Regions from separate parts of the Embleya sp. NPDC020886 genome, predicted to be linked through region 1. Evidence: predicted binding sites of a transcription regulator. Region 1 holds the regulator's gene; the other holds the start of a gene.
The links. The regulator HrcA, encoded in region 1, represses chaperone genes, less so after heat shock. The targets are predictions, from matches to a motif close to TTNGCACTCNGNNNNNCNGAGTGCNAA.

Region 1 (7,628 bases):
AACGCGGTCGCGTGGTGCAGTCGGTCGAACCAGTGTTGTCCGCTCGCCGGGTAGTGCGCGGTCACCGGGTGCGTGATCCGGTCCAGCGACATGCGTTGGATCACGCCGGGGAGGCCGAGGCAGTGGTCACCGTGGAAGTGCGTCACGCAGATCCGGGTGATGTCGTGCGCGGCCACCCCGGCGTGCGCCATCTGCCGTTGGGTGCCCTCCCCGGGGTCGAACAGCAGCCCTTCGCCGTCCCAACGCAGCAGGTAGCCGTTGTGGTTGCGCTGTCGTGTCGGGGCCTGGCTCGCGGTGCCGAGAACGACGAATTCCCTGGTGGACACTCGACGACTAACCGGGAGGCCAGCTCAGCCCACGACCGCCGAGCAGATGCGCGTGCACGTGGAAGACGGTCTGGCCGGCGCCGGCGCCGGTGTTGAAGACTATCCGGTAGCCCGCCTCGGCGAGGTCCTCGGCGGCCGCGACGGCCGCCGCCTCGGCGAGCAGGGCGCCTGCCAATTCGGGTGCCTGGGCGCCCAGTTCGCCCGCGTTGGCGTAGTGCGCACGCGGGATGACCAGGACGTGGGTGGGCGCCTGCGGGTTGATGTCCCGAAAGGCCACCACGTCCTTGGTCTCGCGGACGATCGTGGCCGGGACGTCGCCGGCGAGGATCTTGCAGAACAGGCAGTCGGCCTGGGGTTCCCCCGCAGCCATGGGTGCCTCCATCGGGTCCGAGTCGATCACGGGCGGTCGCCCCCGATCGTAGTCAGGTGTCCCGTCCGCCGCTTCAGCCCCAGCGGCCGGAGCGGGCCAACAACACGGACGCGGCCGAGACGCCGGCCGTGGAAGTACGCAACACGGTCGGGCCCAGGCGGTACGCGCTCGCGCCGGCGGCGGCGAACGCGGCCAGTTCGTCCGGGGACACCCCGCCCTCGGGGCCGACCACCAGGACCAGGTCGCCCTCGGTCGGCGTGCCGGCGGTCGCGATCGGCGCGTCGGCGTCCTCGTGCAGGACGCCCGCGAACGCGGCCTCGCCCAGCAGGGCGGCCACCCCACGCGTGCTCATCGGCTCGGTCACCTCGGGCAGGTGCAGCCGGCGGGCCTGCTTGCCCGCCTCGCGGGCGGTCGAGCGCCACTTGGCCAGTGCCTTCGCGCCGCGTTCGCCCTTCCACTGGGTGATGCAGCGGGCGGCGGCCCAGGGCACGATCACGTCGACGCCGACCTCGGTCATCGTCTCCACCGCGAGTTCGCCGCGGTCGCCCTTGGGCAGTGCCTGGACCACCACGATCCGGGGGGTGGGGGCGGGTTCCTCGGTGCGCGAGTCGACGTCGACGTACAGCGTGTCCTTGCCCTCGGTGCGGTTGACCGTGCCGTGCACGGCCAGTCCGGCGCCGTCGGCCAGGACGATCGGCTCACCGGCGACGAGGCGGCGCACCGTGACGGCGTGCCGGCCCTCGACACCGTCCAGGACGACCTGCCGGCCGTGCCGGATGGCGTCGCCGGGGGCGAGGAAGACGGGGGCGCTCAAGCGGCTGCCTTTCGGGTGGCGGCCATCTCGTCGACGAGCCGGCCGATCACTTCGGCGGCCGGCTCCTCGCGGGCGAGGCGCCAGCCCTGACCGGCCCACAGGGCCAGGCCGTCGGCCTCGCCCCGGGCGGCGGCGGCCTTGCGGATCGGCGAGACCAGGTGATGGACGTAGGGGTAGACGCCGGGGGCCTCGGCCTCGTGGCGGGCCACGAAGCCGTTGTGCAGTCCCCTGGCCCAGCGGCCGGAGAAGGCGCGGGTGAGCACGCTGCGATCGAAGGCCGGGTCGGCCAGCGCGGCCTTGTGCGCGGCGGGCGCGATGGCTTCCGGGCAGCGCAGGAAGGCGGTGCCCAGTTGGGCGGCACTCGCGCCGGCGAGCCGCACCGCCTCGATCTGGCGGCCGGTCATCAGGCCGCCGGCGGCGATCAGCGGCAGCTCGGTCTCGGCGGCGATCAGGGTGAGCAGGGTGAGCAGGCCGTACGGGGCGGGGGCGTCCGGGTTGGCGAAGCCGCCCTGGTGGCCGCCGGCCTCGATGCCCTGCACGCACAGCGCGTCGACCCCGGCTGCGCTCGCGAGGCGGGCCTCCTCGGGCGTGGTCACGGTGGCCACGGTCGACGTGCCGGCGGCGCGCAACGCGCCGATCGCGTCGAGGTCGGGCAGGCCGAAGGTGAAGCTCACCACCGGGACGGGGTGGGCGAGCAGCAACGCGAGCTTGGCGTCCCAGTCGTCCCGCTCCGAGCCGGGGGCGGGCGTGCCGACGGTGCCTCCGTAGTGTGCGGCGGCCCGGGCCAGCGAGGTCGCGTAGCGCCGGGTGCGCTCGTCCTGGGCCCGGGTGGGCGCGGGGTGCGGCATGAACGCGTTCACCCCGAACGGCGCGTCGCCGATCAGCGCGCGCAGTTCCTCGATCTCGGCGGCCAGCGCGTCGGCCGAGCGATACCCGGCGGCCAGGAAGCCGAGCCCGCCCGCGCGCGCGACCTCGGCCGCGAGCGCGGATCCGGCCGCCCCCGCCATCGGCGCCTGCACGATCGGCAGCGCGGTCAGCCGGGTCGGGTCGGTGGTCGTCGGCATCATGCTCCCCGTTCGCTCAAGGACGGCTCGGCTCGCGTCACCCGACCAAGCCTAGGGCGTGTCCTCGACCCGAACTCGCGCCACCGTCCGAGGTCAATGCGCGACCGAGCGCCGGATCGGGCGATTTCGGCCCGTCCGGCGCGCTACGACGACGCGGCGCGCGCGTAGAACACCCGCGCGCGCCGCAGCCGGCCTCATCGGCCGTTGAACGCGTCCTTGAGCCGGGAGAACAGGCCCTGCTGGCCCGGCGTGAACTGGCCGGAGGGCCGTTCCTCGCCGCGCAGCTTGGCGAGCCGCCGCAGCAGCTCCTCCTGCTCGGGGTCGAGCTTGTTCGGCGTCTGCACCTCGACGTGCACGATCAGGTCGCCCCGACCGCCGCCGCGCAGGTGGGTGATGCCGCGTCCGTGCAGCGGGATCGACTGGCCCGACTGGGTGCCCGGGCGGATGTCGATCTCCTCGGTGCCGTCCAGCGTCTGCAACGGCACCTTGGTGCCCAGCGACGCCGCCGTCATCGGGATGGTGACCGTGCAGTGCAGGTCGTCGCCGCGCCGCTGGAAGGTGGTGTGCGGGACCTCGACGATCTCCACGTAGAGGTCGCCGGCCGGGCCGCCGCCGGGGCCGACCTCGCCCTCGCCCGCGAGCTGGATCCGGGTGCCGCTGTCCACGCCCGCCGGGATCTTGACGGTGAGCGTGCGCCGCGCGCGGATCCGGCCGTCGCCCGCGCACTCGGGGCACGGGTGCGGGACCACGGTGCCGAAGCCCTGACACTGCGGACACGGCCGCGACGTCATGACCTGGCCCAGGAAGGACTTGGTGACCTGGCTGACCTCGCCGCGCCCGCGACACATGTCGCAGGTCTGTGCCGAGGTACCCGGGGCGGCGCCCTCGCCGTTGCACGTGTTGCACGTGACGGCGGTGTCCACCTGGATCTCCCGGGTGGTGCCGAACGCGGCCTCTTCGAGGGTGATCTCGATCCGGATCATCGCGTCCTGGCCGCGGCGCGTACGCGAGCGCGGTCCGCGCTGGCTGGCCTGGCCGAAGAACGCGTCCATGATGTCGCTGAAGCCGAAGCCGGCCTGGCCGAAGCCGCCGCCCCCGCCGCCCCCGGAGGACAGCGGGTCGCCGCCGAGGTCGTACATCTGTCGCTTCTGCGGGTCCGAGAGGACCTCGTAGGCGTTGTTGATCTCCTTGAACCGGTCCTGCGTCTTCGGGTCCGGATTGACGTCCGGGTGCAGCTCCCGAGCAAGCCGGCGGAAGGCCTTCTTGATTTCCTCCGGGGTGGCGTCCCGCCGTACCCCGAGGACCTCGTAGTAATCGGTAGCCAACTCTACGACTCCGCGAGAATCTGTCCGACGTACCGAGCCACGGCGCGCACCGCTCCCATCGTTCCGGGGTAGTCCATCCGGGTCGGCCCGAGCACCCCGAGCTTCGCCAGCGTTTCCTGCCCACTGCCGTATCCGACGGCGACCACCGAGGTCGCGGCCAGTCCTTCGTGCATGTTCTCGTGTCCGATCCGCACGACCATGCCCGGGTCGGTCGCCTCGCCCAACAGGCGCAGCAGCACGACGTGTTCCTCCAGTGCTTCGAGGACCGGGCGGATCGTGTTCGGGAAGTCCATGCCGAAACGGGTCAGGTTGGCCGTCCCGGCCAGGACGACCTTCTCTTCCTTGTGCTCGACCAGGGTGTCGAGCAGGGTGGCCAGGATGCCCGCCACGATCGGCCGTTCCTCGGCGGTGAACGGCTCGGCGAGATCCTGGATCAGCAACGGCACATCGGCGAACCGCTTGCCGGTGATCCGGCTGTTCAGCCGCGCCCGGACGTCGGCGAGCAGGTTCTCGCCGACCGGGCCCGGTGTGTCCATCACCCGCTGCTCGACCCGACCCGTGCTGGTGATCAGCACGAGCATCACCCGGGTGGGCGCGAGGGTGAGCAGTTCGACGTGCCGGATCGTCGAGCGGGTCAGCGAGGGGTACTGCACGACGGCGACCTGATGGGTGAGCTGCGCCAGCAGCCGCACCGTCCGGCCCACCACGTCGTCCAGGTCCACCGCACCGGCCAGGAAGGTCTGGATCGCCCGACGCTCGGCGCCCGACAGCGGCTTGACACCCGCGAGGCGGTCGACGAACAGCCGGTAGCCCTTGTCCGTGGGCACGCGACCGGCGCTGGTGTGGGGCTGCGTGATGTAGCCCTCCTCCTCCAGCGCGGCCATGTCGTTGCGAATGGTGGCCGGGGAGACCCCGAGGTTGTGTCGGTCCGCGAGCGCCTTGGAACCCACCGGTTCCTGGGTCGCCACATAGTCCTGCACGATGGCGCGCAGCACGTCCTGCTTACGATCGTCGAGCATGGTGCGCACCTCCCTGACCGGTTCTTCCACCCGTTGCCGTGTCCCGTCTGCGGCGATTCGTCGTGCTGGTTGGCACTCCGTCCCGCCGAGTGCCAGTGTACGGGTCACCCGATCCGGACCGTACCCCTGCGTCCGTGCCAAGGTTGACGCATGCTACGCGCCGAACAGCCGAAACACGCCACCTGGGAGCCGATCGCACCGGGCGTCCTGCGCCGCCGGCTGCCCGGCCTGGAACTGAATGTGGCGGTCGTCACGGGCCGGGACGGGATCCTGCTCGTGGACACCGGATCGCACGACCGCGAGGCGGCAGAGCTGTTGGCCTCACTCGCCCGGGAGCTGCCCACGCACGGGCTGCCCGACCGGGTGGTCGCGGTGGTGAACACACACGGTCACTTCGATCACTGCTTCGGCAACGACGAGGTGCTGCGGACCTTCCCGGACGCCGAGATCTGGGGCCACGCGGAGCTGCCGGAGTATCTGGAGCGGCGCGGCGACGCCGGTCGCGCGAGCGGCATCTCGTACGGCTTCGACCCTGGCCTGATGAATGCCGCGCGGATCGTGCCGCCGACCCGCCTGGTGGCCCGCGAGCAGCCGGTCACGGTGGACCTGGGCGGGCGCGAGGTGGTGTTGTACGCGCCGGGCCGTGGACACACCGACCACGATGTGGTCGTCCACGTGCCCGACTGCGGGGTGCTGATCGCCGGCGACATGGTGGAGGAGAGCGGGCCGCCGCTGTTCGGCTCGGACGCGTTCGCCGCCGAGTGGAGCGATTCGCTGGCCCGGGTGCGTGCGCTGGACGCGAGTGTCTGGCTGCCCGGACACGGTGCGGTGGTGGACGAGGAGTTCGTGGTTCGGCAGAACCGTTGGCTGGCCGAGGTCGCCGCCGGGCGCGTCGTACCGGACTGACGTACCGTCACCCGACTAGCGTCACTGCCATGCGCAGCCATGGACCCGAGTCGCTGATCCCGGGATGGAAGAAGGACAAGCCCGTCCCCGAGGTCGAGGCCGAACGCGATCTGGTGGTGGAGGAGGCCTCGACCGGCTTTTGCGGCGCGGTGGTCCGGGTGGAGAAGACGCCCGAGGGGTTCACCGTCACGCTGGAGGATCGGCACGGCCGGCTCCGGGTCTTCCCGCTGGATCCGCGCGCCTTCCTGATCGACGGCGAGGTGGTCACCCTGGTCCGCCCGCGGGCGCCGGGCCCGGCGCGCACCCCCGGGCGGACCGCGTCCGGTTCGGTGGCGGTGCGTGGCGCTCGGGCCAGGGTGGCGCGGGCCGGTCGGATCTATGTGGAGGGTCGGCACGACGCCGAGTTGGTCGAGCGGGTGTGGGGCGACGACCTGCGGATCGAGGGCGTGGTCGTGGAGTATCTGGAAGGCATCGACGATCTCCCGGCGGTGGTGCGCGAGTTCGCGCCGGGCCCGGGTCGGCGGCTGGGCGTGTTGGTGGACCACCTGGTGCCCGGTTCGAAGGAGAGCCGGATCGCCGCGCGGGTGACCGGCGATCAGGTGCTCGTGGTGGGACACCCCTATATCGACGTGTGGCAGGCGGTCCGGCCGGCGTCGGTGGGCATCGCGGCCTGGCCGGACGTACCGCGCGAAGTGCCCTGGAAGGAAGGGGTCTGCACGGCGCTCGGCTGGCCGGTGGACCCGCCGCGGGCCTGGCGTCGGATCCTCGCGGCGGTGGATTCGTACCGCGACCTGGAGCCGGCGCTGCTGGGAAAGGTGGAGGAATTGATCGATTTCGTGACAGCACCGTCCGAGATGTGAGACGCGGGCGGATTGTTCGTTGACCACCGCAGCAGCCGGCTGCAACTCTCCATTTCGTGAACCACCGTGACGTCGGCCTCGTGACGCGCCGCCATGTCGACCTTCGTCGACAGGCCAGCGCGATCTGTGCCGTCCGGCCCGTCCGCTGACCGGAGTTCCACACTCCCGGTAGGACCACCCCCGAACCGCGCGTGACCCCCACGATCGGCGCGCCCACGCGCGCCTGATCCCGCTCGGCACCGCGCGGGCACTTTCCCGGCTCTCCCCCGACCGTTCGTCGCACCCGACCGCGTGCGGCCGACCCCTGCCCGGGTCCGCCGGCGGTCTCCCTCGCCACGCCCCGATGCCGTTCGCGTGCGAACCGGCCGCGATTCGGCGTGCGCGCAAACCTGCCTTCCAGGAGTCCGAATGTCCGTTTCACCCACCTTCGTCGACATGTTGAGCCGTCGCCGGCTCGTCCAGGGAATCGGTACGGGCGCCGCCCTGCTGGGCCTCGCCGGCTGCCGCTCGGCGGTGGACCGGGACAAGACCGCGCCGGCCGGGGCGGCGGGCAGACCCAGGCGCGGCGGCACACTCAGAGTGGCCACCCTCGCCGATCTGACCCCGGCCCTGTTGTTCACCCAGGGCCCGATGTTCAGCATTCATCGGCTGGTCTTCAACACCCTGACCCACTACGCCCCCGGCGGGCTCGATCCACAACCCGAACTGGCCACCGGATGGCAGATCGCGCCGGACGGCAAGGCGATCACGCTGACCCTGCGCGAGGACGTCGTCTTCCACAACGGGCGCCCGTTCACCGCCGAGGACGTGGTGTTCGCGGTGCAGAACCTGCAGAACCCGCAGCGCAGCGCCCAGTTGCGGGCCACCGCGCTGGCGGTCACCGGCTTCGACATCGCCTCGCCGCATCGCCTCACGCTGCGGCTGGCCCATCCCGTGGCCAACAT
Region 2 (7,628 bases), on a different contig from region 1:
GTGAGGACTGGGGCTTCGTCAACGTGAACCTGCGGCCGTACTACGGCGAGGGTTCCAAGACGCTCGCCTACGAGATCGCCGAACAGCTCGGCTGGCGACTGCCCGAGCAGATCGTGATCCCGATCGCGTCCGGTTCGCAGCTCACCAAGATCGACAAGGGCTTCCGCGAGCTGATCGCGCTCGGCCTGGTCGAGGACGCGCCGTACAAGATCTTCGGCGCGCAGGCGACCGGGTGCTCCCCGGTGGCCGCCGCGTGGAAGTCCGGCCACGACGTGATCCGCCCGGTGCGGCCGGACACGATCGCCAAGTCGCTCGCGATCGGCAACCCGGCCGACGGCCCCTACGTGCTGGACGTGTGCAAGCGCACCGGCGGCGCGGTGGAGGACGTGACCGACGCCGAGGTGGTCGAGGCGATGAAGCTGCTGGCGCGCACCGAGGGCATCTTCGGCGAGACGGCGGGCGGCGTGACCGTCGGTTGCCTGCGCAAGCTGCTCGCGTCCGGCGCGCTGGACCCGGACGCCGAGACGGTCGTGCTCAACACGGGCGACGGCCTCAAGACGTTGGACGCGGTCACGCCGACCACCGGCGCCACCGCGACCATTCGACCCACTCTGGATTCCTTCCGAAAGGCCGGCCTGGCATGAGCGTCTCCGTTCGCATCCCGACGATCCTGCGCACCTACACGGGCGGGGCGGCCGAGGTGTCCGCCGAGGGGACGACCCTCGCCGAGGTTCTGGATGCCTTGGAAAAGGACCACACCGGAATTCGCGCGCGCATCCTCGACGACGAGGGCAAGCTGCGTCGCTTTGTGAATCTGTACGTGGACGACGAGGATGTGCGCTTCGCGGACGGGCTCGCCACGGCGATCCCCGACAAGGGCACCGTTTCGATCATCCCGGCGGTCGCCGGCGGTTGCTGACGCGATAGGCCGACGGTCCCGATCTTCATCGAGTCGGGCCCGAAACGGAACCGAGAAATCCGCCGTCCGGGGCTCCGGGCGGCGGATTTCTTGGTCTCCTCGAAGTTGTGCGTTACACGTGTTTAAACAGGTCCATTTCCGCGCTTTGGCGGCGACGCGTCGGTAAACCCGTGGTCGGGATCACATCCGTTTTGTGCGCAAAGTCGCTTTCCTGATGAATTGAAATACGGCCTTCATGACAATTCGCGAGGAATGCGAGTTTTATTCACTCGGGAATTGTCGTCCGATTGACCTGTTGCTCCGGGCATCCGTCCGGATACATTCAGCCGCGGTCGTAGCGGAAGGCCGGGTCCTTCTGGATACGAACCCGGAGCTGCGACGTGCAGTATCCGTGAAAGGGCCAGTAACAGGGGAGTTAGGAATGGCTCAGGGCGCCGTCAAGTGGTTCAACGCGGAGAAGGGGTACGGCTTCATCGCGGTCGACGGTGGTGCGGACGTTTTCGTCCACTACAGCGCGATCCAGATGGACGGGTACCGGACGCTCGAGGAGGGGCAGCGAGTCGAGTTCGAGATCTCGCAGGGGCAGAAGGGGCCGCAGGCCGACATGGTCCGCGTCACCGCCTGAACCAGGGAGCAATCCGCTCCTCTGCTTGAAACGGTCCACACCACGGACTGCACGACACACCGCAGCACACATCCTGTCCGATCTCCCGTTCTCCCCGCCGATCCCTCGTCGGATCGGCGGATCGGGTTCGATCGGTGACCGGGGCCCGGCCTTCCCGCCACGCGGGGGCCGGGCCCCGGTCGTTGTGCGTCCGGGCCCGTGCCCGCATCCGGCCCCCGGCGCGCGGGCTCCCCGTCGCGCGGGCGATCACGGTGGGCGCGACCCCGCCGGACCCGGCCCCACGTGCGACACGCGCGGGGGTACGCGCGGAGGGGTCGGGACCCGCCGTTGCGCTTGCACTCGGCATGGTCGAGTGCTAATCATTGGCGTTAGCACTCTGGATGTGAGAGTGACAGAAACGGACCGGGCCGGTGAGGCTCGGCACCCGTGAGGGAGGGATCCTCGCGGTGGTCGGGTCGTCCGTCGCGGGCGCCAGTGCGGTCCGGCACTCACCCCCGTTCTGGGAGGACTTCACCACATGGCCAAGATCATCGCGTTCAACGAGGAAGCGCGCCGCGGCCTCGAGCGCGGGATGAACCAGCTCGCCGACGCCGTCAAGGTCACGCTGGGCCCCAAGGGCCGCAACGTCGTGCTCGAGAAGAAGTGGGGTGCGCCCACCATCACCAACGATGGTGTGAGCATCGCCAAGGAGATCGAGCTCGAGGACCCGTACGAGAAGATCGGTGCCGAGCTGGTCAAGGAGGTCGCGAAGAAGACGGACGACGTCGCCGGTGACGGTACGACGACCGCGACCGTCCTCGCCCAGGCGCTCGTTCGCGAGGGCCTGCGCAACGTGGCCGCCGGCGCGAACCCGATGGCCCTCAAGCGTGGCATCGAGAAGGCCGTCGAGGCCGTCTCCGAGCAGCTTCTCGCGCTTGCCAAGGACGTCGAGACGAAGGAGCAGATCGCCTCCACCGCCTCGATCTCCGCCGCTGACCCCCTGATCGGCGAGATGATCGCCGAGGCCATGGACAAGGTCGGCAAGGAAGGCGTCATCACCGTCGAGGAGAGCAACACCTTCGGTCTCGAGCTCGAGCTCACCGAGGGCATGCGCTTCGACAAGGGCTACATCTCGCCGTACTTCGCGACCGACATGGAGCGCATGGAGGCCGTCCTCGAAGACGCCTACGTGCTCATCGTCAACTCGAAGATCACCTCGGTGAAGGACCTCCTCCCGCTGCTGGAGAAGGTCATGCAGTCGGGCAAGCCGCTCATGATCATCTCCGAGGACGTCGAGGGCGAGGCCCTGGCCACGCTCGTCGTCAACAAGATCCGCGGCACCTTCAAGTCCGTCGCCGTCAAGGCCCCGGGCTTCGGCGACCGTCGCAAGGCCATGCTCGGCGACATCGCCATCCTCACCGGTGGCCAGGTCATCTCCGAGGAGGTCGGCCTCAAGCTCGACACCGCGGGTCTCGAACTCCTCGGCCGCGCCCGCAAGGTCGTCGTCACCAAGGACGAGACCACCATCGTCGACGGCGCCGGTGACTCGGACCAGGTCGCGGGTCGGGTCAACCAGATCCGCGCCGAGATCGAGAACTCCGACTCGGACTACGACCGCGAGAAGCTCCAGGAGCGCCTGGCGAAGCTCGCGGGCGGCGTGGCGGTCATCAAGGCCGGTGCCGCGACCGAGGTCGAGCTCAAGGAGCGCAAGCACCGCATCGAGGACGCGGTGCGCAACGCGAAGGCCGCCGTCGAAGAGGGCATCGTCGCCGGTGGTGGCGTGGCCCTGCTCCAGGCGTCCACCATCGCGTTCGACAAGCTCGAGCTGGACGGCGACGAGGCCACCGGCGCGAACATCGTGCGCCTGGCCGTCGAGGCCCCGCTCAAGCAGATCGCGGTCAACGCCGGCCTCGAGGGCGGCGTGGTTGTGGAGAAGGTGCGCAACCTGACCCCGGGTCACGGCCTCAACGCCGCGACCGGCGAGTACGTGGACCTCATCGCCGAGGGCATCATCGACCCGGCGAAGGTCACCCGTTCCGCGCTGCAGAACGCCGCGTCGATCGCCGCGCTGTTCCTGACCACCGAGGCCGTCATCGCCGACAAGCCGGAGAAGAACCCGGCCCCGGCCGGCGGCGCTCCGGACATGGGCGGCATGGACTTCTGATCCGCTGAGGGTCGCCAGACCCACACGGCCGGTCGTTCGACGAACGAGGCGGTCCCCTTCGGGGGGCCGCCTCGTTCGCGTTTCCGCGTGTTCGAGCCGTGTTCGCTCGTTCGAGTGGGGGTGGCGACTTACCCTGAAATGGTCTCCGGGCGGCCATGGCGTCGTTCTGGTACGGCCTGGATCGAGGTAGGCGAGGTGGACGAGACGACCGCACCCGGGATCGATGTGGGCGTCGCCTGGCGCGAAATCGTGACCATGTGGCAGGGATTGGACGTGCCCGAAGGCCGGCGCGCCGAGTTCGACGGAGAGAACATCACGATGTCGCCACCACCCCTACACGGGCACGAACCGGTCGTCGACCGCTGGGATCCCACAGGACCGTCCGTAACCCTGTTCTCCGAACCCGATGGTGGACAGTACCGACGGTTCCTTCACGTTGCATACGGCAAAACGATCAGGATCCCCGAACCCTTCGGGATCGACCTGGACACCTCGGACTTCCCCCGCTGAGCCGATATTCGCCGGCATCGGCGGTCACTCGCTCGTAGGCTCGTGATGCGACCGCGGGAACTACGTGTTCCTTCTGTCTTGGCGTACAAGCGCTTTCGGGGTGCTTGGGGTTCGAATCCCTGTCCGGGACCCGTGACCTGCCCGCGGTCGCACGCCATTGCACCCGGGGAACTGCGTGTTCGTACAGAGCCGTTTCCCATCGGTAGGAAGCGGTCCCACGGTTGATCCGGGGACCACATACCGGACCCGCGACCTACCCCGGGTGCCCACGGGGGAGCCTTCCGATGACCGAGATCCTGCGCGCCCTGAGCGCCGACCATCCGGCCCGTGCCGAGGCCGCCGCCACCGTCGTTCGTTTTCTGGACGTCGCGGTGGCCGCGACCGGGCGGGCCTCCTTCTACAACACCCGCGACGAGCAACTGGCGCTGGAGCAGGACGCGCACCGCGCGATGGTCGCGCTGGACCGCCGCCTGTACGCCGGTCTCGTGTGCTCCCCCGGGGCCACCGACCGCAGCCGGCAGCTCGGCGTGTTGCACCTGCTGGATACGCCGGCCCACGAGGACGACGGCACCGCCGTGTACGACGCGGTCGCCGCGCTGACCGTGCCGCGTCGGCTCAAGCTGTTCGGTCTGCTGGCCGAGCGGCGGGTGAACAACGCCCGGGTGCGCCGGTTGATCCTGCGCACCGTCCTGGGCTCCGCATCGCTGGAGTTGTGGTCGGTGCGCTACCGGGACAAGCTCGCCGACGCGCTGCGGCACGCGTGGGGGCTGCGGATGAGCGGCATCCTGCGCTCGATCCTGACCAGGCTGCTCGCCGGCGCACGGCTCGATGCCAAGGAACAGCGCATCCTGGCCCGGGAGATCGACCGCTGGGCGGCGGATCCGGCGCTCGCGCGCGAGTGCGTCGCGTTCGTGCTCGGCGCCGACGGCCCGTACACGCTGCCGCTCCCGGTCGCGTATCGGGCCGCCCGTACCGACCTGGCCGCGGGCGCCGCGCTGCCGTTCGAGACGCTCGAAGGGCTGCGCGGCCGATTTCATCCGAACGAGAAGCCGGCGCGCGTGCTGGAGCTGACCGCCGAGCGACTGACCGCGGGTCAGCGGCTCGCCAGGCAGCGGCACGCCGAGCGCGCGGGCGTCGAGGTCGAGGTCGACCTGGACCGCTACGACGCGGTCCGGCTCTACCTGTACGCGTTCGCCACCGGGATGACCGACGACCTGGCCGCGGCGCTGGATCGGCGGGCCGCCGCCGGTGCGGCCGGGCTCGACCTGGCCGACCGCCGGATCGCCCTGGTGCTGGACGGATCCGCGTCGATGCGCGGCGGCCTCGACCAGCCGCTGCGGCCGATCGCGACCGTGCTCGCGCTGCGCGACGCGTTGCGGGCGGCGGCGGCCGAGTGCCACGACGTGTGGATCGGCGGCGTCCCGGACGGCCGACTGGTGCGGCCCGCCGGGGCCACCTCGGCGGCCGAGGCCCTGGTCGCCGCGTTGCGCACCGGTGCCGAGCTGATCGTGGTGATCGGCGACGGCTACGAGAACGCGCCCGCCGGGCGGTTCGCACAGGTGCTCGACGCGGCCCACACCCTGGGCATCGCGGTGCCCGTGGTCCAGCTCTCGCCCGTGCTCGCGGCCGAGGCGACCGGTCTGCGCGGCTACGCGCCGGACCTGCCGCTCGCCCCCGTCCATCGTCCCGAAGCGCTCGAACTCGCCTGGTGCCGGCTGATGTTGACCATCGATCCGGCCGCCGCCGTACCCGCCCTGTTGCGCCTGGCCCACCTGGAGGTGACCGGATGAACACCATCGCCCACGCCCCGCTGCCGATCGGCGAGCTGCTGGCCGGCTGCACCCTCGGCCCGGTGCAGAGCGTCGGCCGCATGCAGGTGCTGCCGCTGCTCGGCGACACGTGCGACGCGCCCACCGTCGCGCTCCCGACCGATCTGTGGATCGGCACGAGCAACTACGGCACGCTCACCTTCGTCAATCACACGCCGCACGTCGCGCTGGTCCCGTGCCATCTCGCGGTGATCGTCGAGCGCAGCGCGCAGGACCACGCGATGCCCAGGGCGGCGCTGGTCGAGCCCTCGGATCGGCTCGCGTTCGACGCGGCGATGTGCGTGCAGCAGACCCAGGCCGGGCTGATCCCGGAGGGGCCGCAGCCGCTGGCGGTGTTGCCGCTCGCGCTGCGGGCCGCCGCCTCGGCCGGTGCGGACGCGGACGGGTACAGCCGGTTGTGGTCGGCCGTCCAGCGCTTCAACGCCTCCTCCGGCCTCGCCGAGACCGGGAACCTGGTGCTGTTCCTGAAGCACTTCGCGCTCGAACTCGAACGTTTCGTCGCCGAGTTCGAGTGCGTCGAGGATCAGGTGGGCGCGGTGGTGCTGCTCGACGGCGAGATCGCCGGGATCGAGCGGGCGCCCTCGCGGGCTTACTGGTCGGCGATGTGGGAGCCGCTGATCAGGTCCTGCTACGGCGCGGAGGCGGTCCGCCACGGTCTGCACGATCAGAGCGATCCGCCGCCGAGCCGGACCGTGCTGCACCTGCCCTGGGGCGACAGCGCGGCGGCCGGGGACCCGTACGACGTGCTCGCCGAGGCGCTGCGGGCCGCCGACGCCGAGGAGCAGCGACGTGCCGAGCACACCCTGGGCGACGCCGACGCGCACCCGGTGGCGCTGGTCCCGGAGCACACGCATGCCGGGGTCACCGTGGGTCGGGCCGCGAGCGAGCGGCTGGTCGGCGCGTATGCGCTGGGCGGCGATCGGCCGATCTACGCGTCGTTGACCGCGCGCTCGTTCGGCGGCCGAGTCGCGGTGAGGCCGCCGAGTGGGGCGATCGCCTCGGCGTCTCGTTCGCACACCCAGTGCGGGTCCTCGCCCAGCTCGGGTTCCAGGTAGAGCGGGTGGTCGTCGTGCCGAGGGCACGGCGGCCACACCGTGCCGTTCTCGGCGAGCGCCTCCTGGACGTCCTGCCCGATCAGTCCGGGGACGTACGCGGCGCCGTCGGGCCACTGCTCGACCCACCACTTGCGCTCGACCAGGGCGTGCTCGACCACGGTCACCGTCTCGGGGGTCTCGACGCCGTGCGTGCGCAGATCGGCCAGGACCAGGGCGCGGGCGGTCAACAGGGCGACGTCGGTGGGATCCTTGCTCATGGTCCACAAGTGTGCGTGATCGCGACGTATACGAGAATCGACCGCGTGGCTCTCCTCATCGATCCCCCGGCCTGGCCCGGACGCGGGCGGCTGTGGTCGCACCTCGTCAGCGACGTCTCGCATGCCGAGCTGCACGCGTTCGCACGCGAACTCGGCGCGCCGGAACGCGCGTTCGACCGCGATCACTACGACGTTCCGGCCGACCTGTACGCCCGGGCGCTGGCGAACGGGGCCGAGCCGGTCTCCAGTCGGGAACTGGTGACCCGGCTGACCGCGGCGGGGCTGCGGCA

Region 2: groL (chaperonin GroEL) is a predicted target of HrcA. The motif match lies at 1,877-1,903, and genes of this name have one in related genera.

What each region holds. Positions count from the first base shown of each region.
Region 1 is NZ_JBIRRX010000004.1:410,156-417,783, reverse strand. Features, by position in the region: gene ACH4U8_RS16900 (ribonuclease Z) at 1-326, opposite strand, end outside; gene ACH4U8_RS16895 (HIT domain-containing protein) at 334-696, opposite strand; gene ACH4U8_RS16890 (16S rRNA (uracil(1498)-N(3))-methyltransferase) at 770-1,510, opposite strand; gene ACH4U8_RS16885 (NAD(P)H-dependent flavin oxidoreductase) at 1,507-2,574, opposite strand; gene dnaJ (molecular chaperone DnaJ) at 2,769-3,899, opposite strand; gene hrcA (heat-inducible transcriptional repressor HrcA) at 3,902-4,918, opposite strand; gene ACH4U8_RS16870 (MBL fold metallo-hydrolase) at 5,069-5,824, shown strand; gene ACH4U8_RS16865 (DUF3097 domain-containing protein) at 5,854-6,684, shown strand; gene ACH4U8_RS16860 (putative leader peptide) at 6,741-6,833, shown strand; gene ACH4U8_RS16855 (ABC transporter substrate-binding protein) at 7,093-7,628, shown strand, end outside.
Region 2 is NZ_JBIRRX010000008.1:389,666-397,293, reverse strand. Features, by position in the region: gene thrC (threonine synthase) at 1-644, shown strand, start outside; gene ACH4U8_RS28015 (ubiquitin-like small modifier protein 1) at 641-919, shown strand; gene ACH4U8_RS28010 (cold-shock protein) at 1,341-1,544, shown strand; gene groL (chaperonin GroEL) at 2,062-3,687, shown strand; gene ACH4U8_RS28000 (hypothetical protein) at 3,883-4,197, shown strand; gene ACH4U8_RS27995 (hypothetical protein) at 4,482-5,987, shown strand; partial or broken gene ACH4U8_RS27990 (ARPP-1 family domain-containing protein) at 5,984-6,697, shown strand; gene ACH4U8_RS27985 (hypothetical protein) at 6,955-7,338, opposite strand; gene ACH4U8_RS27980 (DUF4031 domain-containing protein) at 7,384-7,628, shown strand, end outside.